One region of the Mediterraneibacter sp. NSJ-151 genome, then DNA from elsewhere that is predicted to be linked to it. Evidence: a T-box and tRNA genes for the amino acid it is inferred to sense, from the RefSeq annotation. Region 1 holds a T-box; the other regions hold tRNA genes.

What was found. The T-box of region 1 lies ahead of leuS (leucine--tRNA ligase). A T-box ahead of a tRNA ligase gene usually reads a tRNA of that ligase, here a tRNA-Leu.
Region 2: it has a tRNA-Leu gene. The T-box ahead of leuS (leucine--tRNA ligase) is inferred to sense a tRNA for this amino acid. The anticodon was not compared.
Region 3: it has a tRNA-Leu gene. The T-box ahead of leuS (leucine--tRNA ligase) is inferred to sense a tRNA for this amino acid. The anticodon was not compared.
Region 4: it has a tRNA-Leu gene. The T-box ahead of leuS (leucine--tRNA ligase) is inferred to sense a tRNA for this amino acid. The anticodon was not compared.

What each region holds. Positions count from the first base shown of each region.
Region 1 covers NZ_JAKVPP010000003.1:195,574-199,790, reverse strand. The annotation lists gene LQE94_RS04310 (alanine/glycine:cation symporter family protein) at 1-1,401, shown strand, start outside; T-box leader at 1,453-1,688, shown strand; gene leuS (leucine--tRNA ligase) at 1,737-4,169, shown strand.
Region 2 covers NZ_JAKVPP010000017.1:61,200-65,416, reverse strand. The annotation lists gene LQE94_RS14570 (DUF3784 domain-containing protein) at 481-813, shown strand; gene LQE94_RS16485 (SdpI family protein) at 1,106-1,351, shown strand; gene LQE94_RS14560 (hypothetical protein) at 1,406-1,648, shown strand; tRNA gene LQE94_RS14555 (tRNA-Leu) at 1,726-1,809, opposite strand; gene LQE94_RS14550 (DUF6465 family protein) at 2,048-2,617, shown strand; gene LQE94_RS14545 (HD domain-containing protein) at 2,757-3,344, shown strand; gene LQE94_RS14540 (NAD-dependent protein deacylase) at 3,400-4,128, shown strand; gene LQE94_RS14535 (LacI family DNA-binding transcriptional regulator) at 4,191-4,217, opposite strand, start outside.
Region 3 covers NZ_JAKVPP010000015.1:45,713-49,929, reverse strand. The annotation lists gene LQE94_RS13615 (helix-turn-helix transcriptional regulator) at 1-615, shown strand, start outside; gene LQE94_RS13610 (SPFH domain-containing protein) at 730-1,770, shown strand; gene LQE94_RS13605 (PTS ascorbate transporter subunit IIC) at 1,773-1,982, shown strand; tRNA gene LQE94_RS13600 (tRNA-Leu) at 2,268-2,350, opposite strand; gene LQE94_RS13595 (sulfite exporter TauE/SafE family protein) at 2,625-3,398, shown strand; gene LQE94_RS13590 (hypothetical protein) at 3,609-3,785, shown strand; gene gpmI (2,3-bisphosphoglycerate-independent phosphoglycerate mutase) at 3,877-4,217, opposite strand, start outside.
Region 4 covers NZ_JAKVPP010000003.1:14,669-18,885, forward strand. The annotation lists gene infC (translation initiation factor IF-3) at 1-230, shown strand, start outside; gene rpmI (50S ribosomal protein L35) at 270-467, shown strand; gene rplT (50S ribosomal protein L20) at 498-854, shown strand; gene LQE94_RS03475 (helix-turn-helix domain-containing protein) at 906-1,241, opposite strand; gene LQE94_RS03480 (helix-turn-helix transcriptional regulator) at 1,409-1,621, shown strand; gene LQE94_RS03485 (hypothetical protein) at 1,801-2,079, shown strand; tRNA gene LQE94_RS03490 (tRNA-Leu) at 2,189-2,273, opposite strand; tRNA gene LQE94_RS03495 (tRNA-Leu) at 2,319-2,403, opposite strand; gene dnaG (DNA primase) at 2,649-4,217, shown strand, end outside.

The DNA.
Region 1 (4,217 bases):
TTTGAGCAAATCAACAACTTTATCACATGGTTTGATGGAGTCGTATGGGGACTTCCATTAATCATTCTAATCCTGATCACAGGATTTCTATTAACAGTTCGATTAGGGCTATTACAAGTACGACATCTTGGAAAAGCCTTAAAATTCATGGTGAAAAATGAAGAAGACGGACATGGAGAAGTAACAAGTTTTGGAGCTTTGTGTACTGCATTGTCAGCAACTATTGGAACCGGTAATATTGTCGGTGTAGCAACAGCAATTGCAGCCGGAGGACCCGGAGCATTGTTTTGGATGGTAGTTGCAGCCTTTTTTGGAATGGCTACAAAGTATGCAGAAGGCCTGCTGGCTATTAAATATCGTACGATAGATGAAAATGGTCATGTCCTGGGTGGACCATTTTACTATATCGAAAATGGTATGGGAAAACAGTGGAGATGGCTAGGTAAGATATTTGCCTTTTTCGGAGCAGGTGTTGGATTATTCGGAATCGGAACTTTCACACAGGTAAATGGTATTGCATCCGCAATTAAGAATTTCTTTGACCCGGATATGCTTCATACAGTCAATTTGTTTGGTGGAACATATTCTTGGGCAACAGTTATTTCATGCCTTGTGCTTACAGTTTGTGTAGGTTTGGTTGTAATCGGAGGAATCCAGCGTATTTCAAAAGTTTCACAGGTTGTTGTTCCATTTATGGCAGTATTATATGTGGTACTTGCTTTGATTATTATGGTTACACACATTACAGCTATTCCGGGTGCAATTGTGACAATAGTAAAATCAGCATTTACAGGAAGTGCACTTGCAGGTGGAGCAATGGGTACAATGGTTGTAGCAATGCAGAAAGGAATCGCAAGAGGTATCTTTTCAAATGAATCAGGTCTTGGTAGTGCACCAATCGCAGCAGCTGCAGCACAAACAAAAGAACCTGTACGTCAGGGACTTGTTTCCATGACAGGAACATTTATTGATACAATTGTAATTTGTACAATGACAGGTCTTTCTATTGTAATAACAGGAACTTGGAATACAGGTCTTGAAGGTGTCGAAATTACAACGGCTGCATTCCAGCAGGGCTTACCATTTCCATCTGTATTTGCATCCTTTTCATTAATGCTTTGTCTTGTATTCTTTGCATTTACAACAATCCTTGGATGGGACTATTACGGTGAAAGATGTTTGGAGTATTTATTTAACCGTAACCAAAAAGCAGTGAAAACTTATCGCTGGTTATATATTTTATGTGTATTTTTCGGACCATATATGACAGTTGCAGCGGTATGGAATATCGCAGATATTTTCAATGCATTAATGGCATTTCCAAACTTAATTGCACTTTTAACATTAAGTGGAGTTGTTGTGAGGGAAACAAAAGACTATTTCAATCGAATGAATGCCTAGATAAATGACTTGACTTCTATATAAATAGTTCTTATAATAAAGAAGAATATTGCAAAAACGAAGATAAGAATTAGTAGAAGAAGAAAGTCTTACAGAGAACTGCCGGTTGGTGCGAGGCAGAAGATGGAATTCTTTGAACTCATCTTGGAGTTCTTCTGTTGAATCACCTAGTAGACAGAAGCGGGTATTCCCGTTATAGAATATAATGAGTGCATCTGACATGACATTATAGAGAGTGTTGGATGAATAAGAGTGGTACCACGGAAGTAAGCCTTTTCGTCTCTTGATGATAGAGATGAAAAGGCTTTTATTTTATATGAAAGGTAGGAATAATAATGTCACAGAAAATTGTGTACAATCACAAAGCCGTTGAGAAAAAATGGCGTGAAAAATGGGAAGAAAATCCGGTAAATCCTAGAATGGATGATAACGGAAATAAAAAGCAAAAATATTACTGTCTGGATATGTTCCCATATCCATCAGGAAATGGTCTTCATGTAGGACATTGGAGAGGATATGTGATCTCTGATGTATGGAGCCGTTATAAACTGCAGCAGGGATATTATATCGTTCATCCAATGGGTTGGGATGCATTTGGTCTCCCGGCAGAAAATTATGCAATTAAAATGGGAACTCATCCAGCAATATCAACAGAGGCAAATATTACAAATATCAAACGCCAGATCAATGAAATTGCTGCATTGTATGATTGGGATATGGAAGTAAATACAACAGATCCTAATTTCTACAAATGGACACAGTGGATTTTTGTTCAGATGTTCAAAAAAGGTTTGGCATATGAGAAGGAATTTCCAATCAACTGGTGCCCTTCATGTAAAACAGGTTTAGCAAATGAAGAAGTGGTTAATGGTAAGTGTGAGCGTTGTGGATCAGAGGTAACAAAGAAAAATCTGCGTCAGTGGATGCTGAAGATTACAGCTTATGCAGATCGTCTTCTGAATGATCTTGATAAACTCGATTGGCCTGAAAAAGTAAAGAAGATGCAGGCTGACTGGATTGGAAAATCTTACGGAGCAGAAGTTGATTTTCCAATTGATGGAAGAGACGAGAAAATCACTGTTTATACAACAAGACCAGATACTCTCCACGGAGCAACATTTATGGTACTTGCCCCAGAACATGAATTAGCTGCATCATTAGCTACACCTGAAACAAAAGAAGCAGTAGAGAAATATATTTATGACTCTTCTATGAAATCAAATGTAGATCGTATGCAGGACAAAGAAAAAACCGGAGTATTTACAGGAAGCTATGCAATTAATCCATTAAATGGAGCAAAGACACCAATCTGGTTGTCAGATTATGTTCTTGCAGATTATGGTACTGGTGCAATTATGTGTGTACCTGCACATGATGATCGTGATTTTGCATTTGCTACAAAATTTGGTATTCCAATTGTTCAGGTTATTGCAAAAGATGGACAAGAAATTGAAAATATGACAGAGGCATATACAGAAGCTGTTGGAACAATGATCAACTCTGGAGAATGGAATGGCATGGAATCAGCTGTGCTGAAAAAAGAAGCTCCACATATCATTGAAGAGCGCGGTATCGGACGGGCTACTGTGAACTTCAAATTACGTGACTGGGTATTCTCACGTCAGCGCTATTGGGGAGAACCTATTCCGATCATCCACTGTCCAAAATGTGGTAACGTTCCAGTTCCAGAAGAAGAACTTCCACTTCGTTTGCCTGATGTAGAATCTTATGAACCTACAGGAACAGGTGAATCACCACTGGCAGCAATTGATGAGTGGGTAAACTGTAAGTGTCCTGTATGTGGTGCAGATTCAAAACGTGAAACAAACACTATGCCTCAGTGGGCAGGTTCGTCATGGTATTTCCTTCGTTATGTAGATAATCATAACGATAAAGAACTGGTTTCAAGAGAAAAAGCGGATGAAATGCTTCCGGTAGACATGTATATCGGAGGAGTAGAGCATGCTGTATTACACTTGTTATACTCCAGATTCTATACAAAATTCTTAAATGATATCGGAGTTGTTGATTTTGATGAACCTTTCCATAAATTATTTAACCAGGGAATGATCACAGGTAAGAATGGAATCAAAATGAGTAAATCAAAAGGTAATGTCGTATCACCGGATGATCTTGTGCGTGATTATGGATGTGACTCATTAAGAATGTATGAACTGTTTGTAGGACCACCTGAGTTAGATGCAGAATGGGATGATAGAGGAATCGATGGTGTAAACCGTTTCTTGAAACGTCTCTGGAATTTATTGATGGATAGTAAAGGAGCCAATGTTGAAGCTACAAAAGAGATGGTAAAACTTCGTCACAAACTTGTATATGATATTACATCTCGTCTTGAAACATTTAGCTTAAATACTGTTATTTCAGGATTTATGGAGTATAATAACAAATTTATCGATCTTGCCAAGAAAACAGGTGGAATTGACAAAGAAACATTAGAAACAATTGCTGTATTACTTTCACCATTTGCACCACATTTTGCAGAAGAAATGTGGGAGCAGCTCGGACATACAGAAACAATCTTCAAAGCAGGTTGGCCTGTATATGATGAAACAGAAATGGCAGACGACGAAATAGAAGTTCCTGTACAGATTAATGGAAAAACAAGAGCGGTTATTTCAATTCCGGCAGATGCATCTAAGGAAGACGCAATTGCAGCTGGTAAAGAAGCTGTTGCAGATAAATTGACAGGAACAATTGTAAAAGAAATTTATGTTCCTAAGAAAATCATTAACATTGTACAAAAATAAATAATAAAAACAGACAATACCTACAACTCTCACTTGTATAAAGTGAGA
Region 2 (4,217 bases), on a different contig from region 1:
ATGTATTACAGATAGGACAGAGGAAGAAAACAAACTATGAACCGTACAGAGAATCAAAAAAAGCAAGGTATCATGAAATAAAGAGTTGCATCTTGGCAAAAAGGTGTAGCTCTTTTTTTGTGGAAAAATTGACAGAAGATAAGAGAATCGAATTGCAAGATTCTATCCCCTAAAATGCTGATATTTGTTGAAAAATCAGGCTTTTTGCAAGCAAAAATGAAAAGGCTATATATAGGTAGCCTGCGAAACTGGAATTGCCCATTTTGAGCCTGATTTTAAGAATAATGTCCTGACAGAGAGCAATGGAATGATTCTCTGCCCGGGATTCAAAAGGAATGGGAAAAATGCAGGAGAAAATCAAACGAATGCTGGTTACAGAAGCAAGCCGAATAGCAATGTATTTAAAATTAGGTGGATGTAATTGAAGAAAAATATGATATCATATGAGTAATAAAACAGAATTTAAGGAGGAGACTGTAAATGAAATTATCAGATTTAGCAACAGGTTCTGATTGGACAGTGTGGATTGTCTTTGTGATATTTGCTGTACTTTCTATTATTTTACTTTCTGGACACGGAAGCTGGTTCATTTCTGGATATAATACAGCTTCAAAAGAAGAAAAGGAAAAATATAATGAAAAGAAGTTATGCAGAACAATGGGAATTGGAATGTCTATTATAGCAATTCTTCTATTAACTATGGGCTTGTTTGAAAATATTTTACCTGCATTTTTTGTATATATTGTATCGGGAATTATTTTGGTTGATGTCGTGGTAATTATCATTTTAGGAAACACGCTATGCAGAAAGTAACAATTATTTACTACTCCAGAAACAACGGCTTTATTTGGAAATAAAAAGGCGAGATTTATCGGAAGAATATTAGGTATGATACTTATAGCGGTTGGAATATGGGTAGGGTTTATTTGATGACAATTTCAGTCTTTGGAGCAAATTAATCAGAAGTTGAGAGGAGAACTTTATAATGTTTATATTTTTATCTGTGTGTTCACTTTTAGTACCGCTATCTATGATTATATTGGGATATACGTGGAAAGATAAGCCTCCTAAAGATCGGCAGGGGAGTTCGGGATATTGAACTACTATGTCAAGGATGAATGATGAAACATGGAGATATGCACACAGGTGTTGGGGCTGGATAAACTTTGTTTTAGGAATTATCCTGGTGATACTATCGATTTTTATTTTGATTTTAACGAAAGATAATACAAACTTTGAAATAATTTCTGTTTATTTGGTGTTTTTACAATTAGGAATTATGGTGCTTACAATTATTCCGACAGAATTTTTGTTGCATAAGCATTTTACAAAGCAAGGAATGAAAAAATAGCTAACTTCCAATTGGCGAAAATGAAAATCGGAATTTTAAGGAGAATGGAATGGAGTGGTTGAAAGAACAGAAGAAATGGGTAATTTACTGGTAACAGTTGCTAATGTATATCCGAAGGATAAGAGTGCTTCATTCCATGTAACGTTATTTATTAAAATTGTTAATGATAAGATTATTTCATTGGATGAGTATTGGGCTGATGATAGTGATGCTCCGCAATGGAGATTGGATAAGCATATTGGAACCGTGATAAAATGTGAACCAGATAGGGACGGGGATTTCCGGCTTTTTTCATAGAAAAAAAGCCGGAAATCCCCGTCCCTACTGGCTCTGCAAAATAAAAAACCCATGCATTCACATGGGTTTCTGCCTAGTGCGGAAGAAGAGACTTGAACTCTCACAGGATAAACTCCCACTAGAACCTGAATCTAGCGCGTCTGCCATTCCGCCACTTCCGCTCGACATGTGATAGTATATCAATAATTGGATAGTTTGTAAACCCTAAAACTCTAAAAAAATAAAAAAAGTTAATTTGTTCAAATAATATAAAAAATCAGAAAATTTAGAAAAAAAGTAGGAATGTAAAAATTATTGTTATTTTTTTGACCTTTTTAATAAAATGAGGTACAATAACACTTGTAGCAAAAAATGAAATCGAGTCAGAATACTTGAATATTTATTAGGAGGGAACAAGTAATGGCAAGAAAAACATTAAAAGAGCAAAAAGCAGCTAAAGCGTTAAAGACAGCAGAACAGACAGCGTTAAAGAATGAGACAGCAGCAGAGGCAACAGCAGAGGCAGCAACATCTTCTATAAAAGAAACAAAGACAACAGAGACAGTAAAAGAAGAAGTTAAAAAAGTTGAGACTAAAAAAGTAGAACCTAAGAAGGTAGAAGCAAAACCAGCTCCAAAGGCAATCTCAACTCAGAAAGATACAACAAAAGGAATTGAGACAAAAGCAGCAGTTCTTGTAGATGCACCGGCAAAAGAAGAGAAAGCACCTGCAAAGAAAACAGCAGCAAAGAAAGCACCTGCAAAGAAGACAACAGCAAAGAAAGCTGAAGTAAAAACAGAGATGTTCCTTCAGTTCGCTGGAAAAGAATATACAGAAAAAGAAATCTTCCAGAAAGTAAAAGACGTTTGGACAAAAGTTCTTAAGAATAAAGTTGGCGATTTGAAAGACGTTAAGATTTACTTAAAACCAGAAGATTCAGCAGCTTACTATGTAATCAACGGAGATACAACAGGTAGAGTTGAACTGTAAGATTAAATAAGAAAAGTGTAAGAACATACATAAAAGGAGAAGTGATATTGACAGGATATCATTTCTCCTTTTTAAGTTGCCATGCATACGACAAAAGGAGTAAGATAGAGTTATTAGAAAAGTAATGGAGGCTTAAAAGATGAATCGATTAGAGCAGCAGCTTCAATTTATTTTGGAAATTGATAAAGTGAAAAAGATTATACGTCAGACACCGCTTTCAGATGCATCACGCAAGGAGAATGATGCAGAGCATTCCTGGCATATCGCATTGATGGCATACCTGCTTCAGGAATACGCAGAGGAACCGGTTGAGGTATCAAAAGTAATGTTGATGGGACTGATCCATGATCTGGTGGAGATTGATGCCGGTGATACCTATGCATATGATGAGGAAGGTGCAAAAACAAAGGATGAGCGAGAAAGAAAGGCAGCTGACCATATTTTTGGAATGTTACCAGAAGATCAAGGAATGTATTTAAAAGCCTTGTGGGAAGAATTTGAAGCGTACGAGACAGCAGAGGCGAAGTATGCACATTTGCTTGATAATTTCCAGCCATTATTGTTAAATGATGCCGCTGGTGGAATTAGTTGGACAGAGCATCAAGTGAAGAAATCACAAATTTATAAAAGAAATGAAAAAGTAGAAGAAACATCTGCGACTATCTGGAAGTGTATGCAAGATAAAATAGATAAGCACATTCAGGCAGGTCATGTTTTGGATGAGTAATGTAAGTTGGGCACTTTATAGACGTGCAGGAGATTAATACAAGGGGTGATATGTGATGTATGAGAAAGAAATAGAACAGTTACAGAAGATGATAGATGAAAGTCAGAATATTGTCTTTTTTGGAGGCGCAGGAGTATCGACGGAGAGTGGAATCCCGGATTTTAGAAGTGCGGATGGTATTTATCATCAGTCTTATAAATATTCACCGGAACAGGTAGTGAGTCATTCTTTTTTTATACAGCATACAGAAGCTTTTTACGAATTCTATAAAGAAAAAATGATGATGCTGGATGCGAAGCCGAATGCGGCACATAGAAAGCTTGCAGAGCTGGAAATGGCAGGGAAGCTGAAAGCAGTTGTAACACAGAATATCGACGGACTGCATCAGGCAGCAGGAAGCAAAACGGTATATGAATTACATGGAAGTATTATGAGGAACTATTGCATGGATTGTCATGAATTTTATGATGCGGAATATGTGAAAAGTTCTGATGGAATACCAAGATGTAAAAAATGTGGAGGGATTATTAAACCAGATGTTGTTCTTTATGAAGAAGGGTTGGATTCTGCAACGATCCAAGGTGCTGTAAATGCAATCAGCCAGGCAGATATGTTGATTATCGGAGGCACTTCATTGGTCGTATATCCGGCGGCCGGATTTATTGATTACTTCAATGGAAAATATTTGGCAGTGATCAATAAATCGGAGACCGGAAGGGCTGTGCGGTCGAATTTGACGATTTCAGCCCCGATTGGAGAAGTGATGGAGAAAATTTTTGTTTGAGCTATTTGCATGTGATATTAAAAGCAGTTAAATTTGCAACGTTCTCAATCATGAAAAATAAATTATTTTGTTGTATTACGGCGAATTAA
Region 3 (4,217 bases), on a different contig from region 1:
CACGACGTATTCATTTTCAATCCTGAGCTTTTGGCTTTTCAATATTCTGATGCATTGCAGACAGATATCCTGCAGCCATTTATAAACCATGATAATATTTTTCCTCACGTATTACACCCAAATGATGCTCTTTATCCTGTGCTTTATCCACGGATTCAAAAAATTTTGCATGATTCTCTCTTACAAACTGAAAATTGGTATATTTCCTGTAAGTTGCAGTTATTGGAATTGATGAGCACGATGTATTTGCATCATTTTTTTCTTCAGAAAAACGATACACTTTCATCCTGTGAACGCCAGAAAATTGCACGCTACAAAAAACTTGTTTCCTATATGAAATTGCATTATCCTGAACATATTTCTTTAGATAACCTTGCTGAAATTGCGGAATGTAACAGCCAATACCTATGCCGTTTTTTCAAAGATATCACCGGTATGCCGCCAATGAAATACCTGATTCAATACCGTATCGAACAAGCTTGTGAAATGTTGCGAGATACTACTAAGAGCGTACTGGAGATTAGTTTGGACTGCGGATTTGAAAATGTAAGTTATTTTATTCGAAAATTTAAAGAGCTGAAAGGATCTACGCCTCAAAAGTATCGACAACTTTAATGACTCTTATCCCTTACCATTAATCTTTTATTTTTAGTATATTGACTTTTTCGCAAGAGATGATATCATAATGATATCAAATGAATTTCATTCTATTTCAAAGGAGGAATCAAGATGAATGAGAAAATATTGTCAACTAAAAAGAATGGAATGGGAATGCTTCTGCTTTTTTCTTTCCTTTATATGATTGCAATTGCCGGATGTATTTTTTCTGCTATATCCATGGGATTTTCAGTTACTGCACCTGCTATTACTGTATTGATTATCAGTATTATCTGGCTTAGTATTGGATGGGTTCCATTCCTCGGTCTGAAAGTCCTTAAACCACAGGAAGCTCTCGTACTTACTCTTTTCGGTAATTATGTGGGGACACTTAAAGAGGCTGGATTCTATTTTGTGAATCCTTTCTGTACAAGTGTAAATCCTGCTTCCAAAACAAAATTAAGCCAGAGTGGTGATGTTGATAATAATGCAAAGAAAAATGCAAATCTTTCTAACATTTTAGGAATTTCTACAACCGGAACATCAGAAGAATCTTCAAGCAAAAAGATTTCTCTCAAGGTTATGACACTCAATAATTCCCGTCAGAAAATTAATGACTGTCTCGGAAATCCAATTGAAATCGGGATTGCTGTCACATGGCGCGTAGTGGACACAGCGAAAGCTGTTTTCAATGTAGATAATTACAAAGAATATCTTTCCCTGCAATGTGATGGTGCGCTTCGTAATATTGTCCGCATCTACCCATATGATACTGCACCTGATGTAGATACAACGGGGGATGGTCAGGCAGATGAAGGAAGTCTGCGTGGCTCCAGTGAGATTGTTGCCGCGAGAATCCGCGAGGAAATTCAGAATAAAGTGGCTGATGCAGGTCTTGAGATTATTGAAGCAAGAATCACTTATCTTGCTTACGCCCCTGAAATTGCCGCTGTTATGCTTCAACGTCAGCAAGCCTCTGCAATCATCGATGCAAGAAAAATGATTGTTGACGGTGCTGTCGGAATGGTTGAAATGGCTCTTAATCAATTAAGTGAAAAAGATGTTGTAGAACTGGATGAAGAACGTAAGGCTGCTATGGTATCTAATCTACTGGTTGTTCTGTGTGGTAACCATGACACCCAACCAATTATTAATTCTGGAAGCCTGTACTAATTATGGCTGAAAAGGATAATAAAAAGAAACAAGTCCCTCTGCGCCTCTCCAACAAATTGTACGACGCAATTGCAGCCTGGGCAGAAGATGATTTTCGTTCTGTGAATGGTCAGATTGAATATCTTCTGACTGAATGCGTCCGACAACGAAAGAAAAATGGGAAATATGTTTCTGAACATCTGGATGAGCCGATTGATTTAGATATTTCTTAAAAAGATAGTTTATCTCAGTCGAGAAGACTCCCACCTCTTCAGGTGGTGAGTAATAGCAAATTTGTCTCAGTGGGAGTCCAATCTCCGACTGAGATAAACGCTCCGCGAGGATGCGCAGTGATTCTGATAGGAATATGTCAGCTTCGCTGACCAGAATCACGCGTCAAGTCTCACGGACGTTCGACTTGAATGATATGCAAAATAAAAAAGGTCCATTGGACCTTTTTTTCGTATACATAACAATAAAAAACCTGAGAACAATTACTGCTCTCAGGTCTTGATTCATGCGGATGGCGGGACTTGAACCCGCACGTAGTCACCTACGCAAGATTTTGAGTCTTGTGCGTCTGCCATTCCGCCACATCCGCTCGCGGTTCGTATTAACTCCGAACCGAGATTTATCTTACCATATCATTTCTACTTTTGCAATAGCTTTTTTTGATTTTTTTCAATTTTTTTCAAAAAAACATAAAATTTCTTTAATTCAATATGTTTTTATTAAAAAATCTCAAATTTTTGAGCTGCCAGACACTTCAAACCAACTACTTATATTTACACTTTATCCTTCTTTATGCTATACTTTGACATGTTCATCTATTCAGATTATGACACTAAATCTATTTTACTACAAGGAGAATTTTCATGAATACCATTATTACAATCGAACCGACGATTTCTATGTTTCTGATTGTCTGTCCGTTTTTATTTCTCGCTGGATTGGTTGACGCAATCGGCGGCGGAGGCGGTCTGATCTCGCTTCCTGCTTATCTGATTGCCGGACTTCCTACCCATACTGCGATTGCAACTAACAAACTTTCATCAACCTGCGGGACTACCCTTGCAACCGCCCGCTTTATCAAGAATAGCCTGGTAAATTTTAAATTAGCAGTTCCATCCGTTATTATGGCAATTATCGGCTCTGCCATCGGAGCTCATATTTCTCTGATTATTCCCGAAAAAATAATGATGCATGTACTGATTGTCATTCTGCCGATTGCTGCGTTTTTTGTACTAAACAAAAAGCTGTTCCATGATAATGAAACCGATGTTATTACACTTGATAAACGTACTTATCTCACTGCTTCCATTGCTGCTTTTGTGATTGGAATGTATGATGGATTTTATGGTCCGGGAACCGGTACATTTTTAATTATCGCCTTTACTGTATTTGCTAAACTTAGTATTAAAACAGCCAATGCACAGGCAAAAGTTATTAATCTTACAACCAATATCACTTCTTTAGTCATATTCTTTTTAAACGGGCAGGTACTTATTCCTCTTGGAATTGCTGCTGCCCTTTGTAATATGCTTGGAGGTTATCTTGGCGCAGGAATGGTAATGAAAAGTGGAGCTAAAATTGTTCGTCCTAGTATTTTACTTGTACTATTTCTGCTCCTGCTGAAAATCATCATATAGGGACGGAGTTTTCCGGCTCTTTTCCGATGGAAAAAGCTGGAAAACCCCGTCCCTATTCGTCCTATTCGGCTTTTTAATGTCAATAATGACCTATTTTTTACACAAAAACATATCTAAACAATTTATTTGAGTAATGCTATTATAATACACGTAGCAAGGGAAAAGAAATTTTCCAAAACAATTATGTAAGATAAGAAAAGGAGATATATTATGTTTGATTTTGCATTAACACCAGAAATGTCAAAAGAATTTTTTAACTATCAGGAAGAATTATTAAATAAAGTAGTTTCTTCAATCAAAAAATATTTTTCAGAAAATTGTGAGACAATTGTCAAGGGGCTTGCATGTATGAATGGTAATTTTTCTGGATATATGTACAGAAAGTAAGATGCCATGGCTGAAAATATTTTAATACTCAACAAATAAGGAGTAGAATTCCATTATAAGAATTCTGCTCCTTTTATTTTTTGTCTATTTATTATTTTACAAGTAAAGATTTACCTGTCATCTCAGCTGGCTGTTCCATTCCCATCAATTCGATTAATGTAGGAGCGATATCTGCCAGACATCCACCTTCTCTTAATTTGTATGCAGGATCTGCATTTACAAGAATAAATGGAACCGGATTTGTTGTGTGAGCTGTAAATGGCTCTCCAGTTTCATCATCGATCAGCTGCTCTGCATTTCCGTGGTCTGCACAAATAAACATCTGTCCATCTACTTCTTTGATGGCATCTACTGCTTTGCCAACACACTCATCAACAGCTTCAATCGCTTTGATTGCTGCATCTTCTACACCAGTATGTCCAACCATATCCG
Region 4 (4,217 bases), 180 kb from region 1:
TCGATACAAATGATTTGAATACAAAGGTGAATAATGCGAAGAAATTCATCACAAAAGGAAATAAAGTAAAGGTTACACTTCGTTTCCGAGGAAGAGAAATGGCACATGTACAGCAGAGCAAGCATATTCTTGATGATTTTGCAGCTATGCTTGAGGATGTAGCAACAGTCGAGAAGCCGGCAAAGATGGAAGGCCGGAACATGAGCATGGTTTTAACTATAAAACGTTAAAAATAAAAAACAGAAGCAACGATAAAGGAGGAAATCATCATGCCAAAAATTAAAACAAATAGAGCGGCAGCAAAACGTTTCAAAGCAACAGGAACAGGAAAACTGAAAAGAAATAAAGCTTACAAGAGCCATATCTTAACAAAGAAGACAACTAAGAGAAAAAGAAATCTTAGAAAGTCTACAATCACAGATGCAACAAACGTAAAGAACATGAAGAAAGTTTTACCATATCTGTAAGATTTGAAAGTATTGAAGGAGGATTAAGAAATGGCACGTATTAAAGGCGGAATGAACGCAAAAAAGAAACACAATAGAACATTAAAACTTGCTAAAGGATATAGAGGAGCACGTTCAAAACAGTATAGAGTTGCAAAACAGTCTGTAATGAGAGCTCTTACATCTGCATACGCAGGAAGAAAACAGCGCAAACGTCAGATGAGACAGCTGTGGATCGCTCGTATCAATGCAGCAGCAAGAATGAATGGTCTTTCATACAGCAAATTTATGTATGGATTGAAACTCGCAGGTGTTGAGATGAACAGAAAAATGCTTGCTGAGCTTGCAGTAAACGATAAAGAAGGATTTGCAACACTTGCAGAAGTTGCTAAATCTAAACTTGCTTAATTTCAACCAGAAGAAAAAAAGAAAGGGTTCGATTTTCGATCCCTTTCTTTTTTATTCTGGTTTTGATAATTGCTCTACAAGCTGAAAGATGAGAGTTTGATTGCTTTTGTCTAAACGTTCATATGCACGACATAATTGATAATTTCGCTCCGACACCTGCTTGCATTCTAGTTGATATTCCAAGGTGTGACGGGCATCTGAATAACAAAGTATGTAGTCAATAGATACATCAAAAAATTTTGATAGATCAATTAAAATATCTGCTGGGAGAGAAGATGTTCCGTTTTCTATTCTGCTGATAGTTTGTTGAGAAACATTTAGCTTTGCAGCCAATTCTTCTTGAAGTATATTTCGTTCTTTTCGAAGTTCTTTTACACGATTCTGCACAATTTTACACTCCTTCATGTTATACTATCTATTTTATCCAATATTTTCCATCGTGCTATCCAAGATAAGAGTATAAATATACTCACATTTAGTGTATAAAGAACAAATATAGGATTAATATACTACGAATCAAGAAACAAATGGTAAAATATAAACGGGTGATGAAAATGTTAAATAATACAATTGGAAAGAATATAAGACGAGTACGTGAAATAAATGATATGAATCAGGAAGAGGTTGCAGCACAATTGAATATTCGCCGACAGACGTTATCTGCATATGAGACAGGTCGCTCTGTTCCTAATATTTATATTTTGCTAGAACTTGCATCGTTTTTTAGAGTATCCATTGAAGATTTGACAAGAAATGTAAAATTATAGGTTACCGGTCGCACTATGTGAGTCGGCAACCTTATATGATGTCAGTCTTGTAATGCATATGGAAAATGATGTATAATATAAACGAGTTTAATTTATCTGGTATCTATAGAAAAAGATATGATTGTTTGCGGATACCAAAATTTATATAAGTTCAAGACAGATGAGGAGGCCGGAATAAGATGGAAGAAGTGACATGGTTTTTTGAAGACGAAGATGGAAAATGTGTGGCAAGTGTGCAACTGGGAATTGATGATATGAGATATGCTGTTCAATATTTGAAAAATGATGTAGAGAATGGAAGATATATACTTGGATATACAAAGGCTGATGGTAAAAGAAGAGTTTTTAAAGGTTCTCGACAAATTGTGAATCATATGTCTGATGACAAAAAAGAAATAATTCCAGATGAAGTAGTAAAAACAGAAGTGGAAAGCAAGAAGAATGAAATAGTTGAATAAAAAACGAGCAGAGAAAAAACTCTGCCCCTTTTTTTCTCTTTTTGCTAAATTAAGTAATAAAAAATCCCGAAAACGCTGCAATTATCAGTGCTTTTCGGGATAAATTAAATGCGGAAGATGGGACTTGAACCCACACAAGCGCAATGCTTACAAGATCCTTAGTCTTGCTCGTCTGCCAGTTCCGACACTTCCGCATATGGTAAATAAGTACATATAAAACAAATAATCTATGAAATAGATGCGGAAGATGGGACTTGAACCCACACGATCGCATTGATCACAAGATCCTTAGTCTTGCTCGTCTGCCAGTTCCGACACTTCCGCTTGTTTTGTTTTCGTAGCTGTACTTACGCCACGAATAGTATAATACAATGAGTTGAGAAGAATGTCAACACATTTTTTTGACTTTTTTAAATTTTTTGAAAAATTATTGAAATTACAAAAATAAGGAAATGTTAAACAGCTAATGAATATAATAATACTGTGGGAAAATAAAAAATAAAAAAATAAAGGAAATTTGAAAGTTTTGTCGAATATAATATTATGGAGAGTATACAAAGGAGGAGATCATGTATTATTCGGAAGAGCTAATAGAAGAAATCAGAATGAAAAACGATATAGTAGATGTCATTTCCAATTATGTACGACTTCAGAAGAAAGGAAGTTCCTATTTTGGACTTTGCCCGTTTCACAATGAAAAGTCCCCGTCTTTTTCTGTAAGCAGAGACAAGCAGATGTATTATTGCTTTGGTTGTGGGGCTGGTGGGACAGTATTTACATTTCTTATGGAATATGAGAATTATTCTTTCCTTGAAGCGGTTCAATATCTTGCAGAGCGTGCAGGAGTAGAACTGCCTAAAGAAGAATATTCAAAAGAAGCAAAGGAACGATCTGATTTGAAAGCGACCTTGTTGGAAATCAATAAGATTGCTGCACAATATTATTATGTTCAGTTAAAATCTGAACGCGGTGCAGTTGCTTATGATTATTTGACAGACAGAGGACTTTCAGAAGAGACCATAAAATCTTTTGGGCTTGGATTTGCAACAAAGTATAGTAATGATCTGTACAATTATCTTAAACGTAAAGGGTATAGTGAAGAATTGATCCGTCAGGCAGGGCTGATTAATATTGATGAAAAAAATGGAGTTTATGATAAGTTTTGGAATCGTGTTATGTTTCCGATTATGGATGCAAATAGTCGAGTAATTGGATTTGGTGGCCGGGTTATGGGAGATGCAAAGCCAAAATATTTAAATTCCCCAGAAACAGCTGTTTTTGATAAAAGCAGAAATTTGTATGGGCTGAACCGGGCACGTACATCGAGAAAATCATATTTCCTTGTTTGTGAAGGTTATATGGATGTTATTTCACTTCATCAGGCAGGATTTACGAATGCAGTTGCGTCTTTAGGAACTGCGTTGACATCAGGACATGCTTCATTGATCAAACGATATGTAAGTGAAGTATATCTTACATATGATAGCGATGATGCCGGTACGCGTGCAGCACTTCGGGCAGTTCCGATTATGAGAGAAGCTGGGATTGCAGCAAAAGTTATCCGAATGGATCCATATAAGGACCCAGATGAATTTATTAAAAATTTAGGTGCAGAGGAGTTTGAAAAAAGGATTGAAAATGCCAGGAACGGCTTTATGTTCAGTTTGGAAATATTGTCAAAGAATTATGATATGGAATCTCCAGAAGAAAAAACAGCCTTTTTTCAGGAAACAGCAAAACGCTTAATAGAATTTGAGGATGAGCTGGAGCGTAATAACTATATAGAAGCTGTTGCAAAAGCATATCGCGTAAACCCAGACAGTCTTCAAAAACTTGTCACAAAGACGGCGATTAAAGAAGGTTTGGCAAGTCCTACGAAACGCCCTAAAAATTTGAATCAAAATAAAGATTTAGTATCAAAAAAGGAAGATGGGAATAAGAGAGCACAGAAGATTTTGCTTACATGGTTGATTGACCAGCCTAAGTTGTTCCAGATAATTGAGGAGTATGTTACTCCGGAGGATTTTACAGAAACAAATTATCAAAAAGTAGCCGAATTATTATATGAGCAATATCATTTAGGAGAATTAAATCCAGCAAGAATATTGAATCATTTTACGGAAGAGGAAGAACATAGG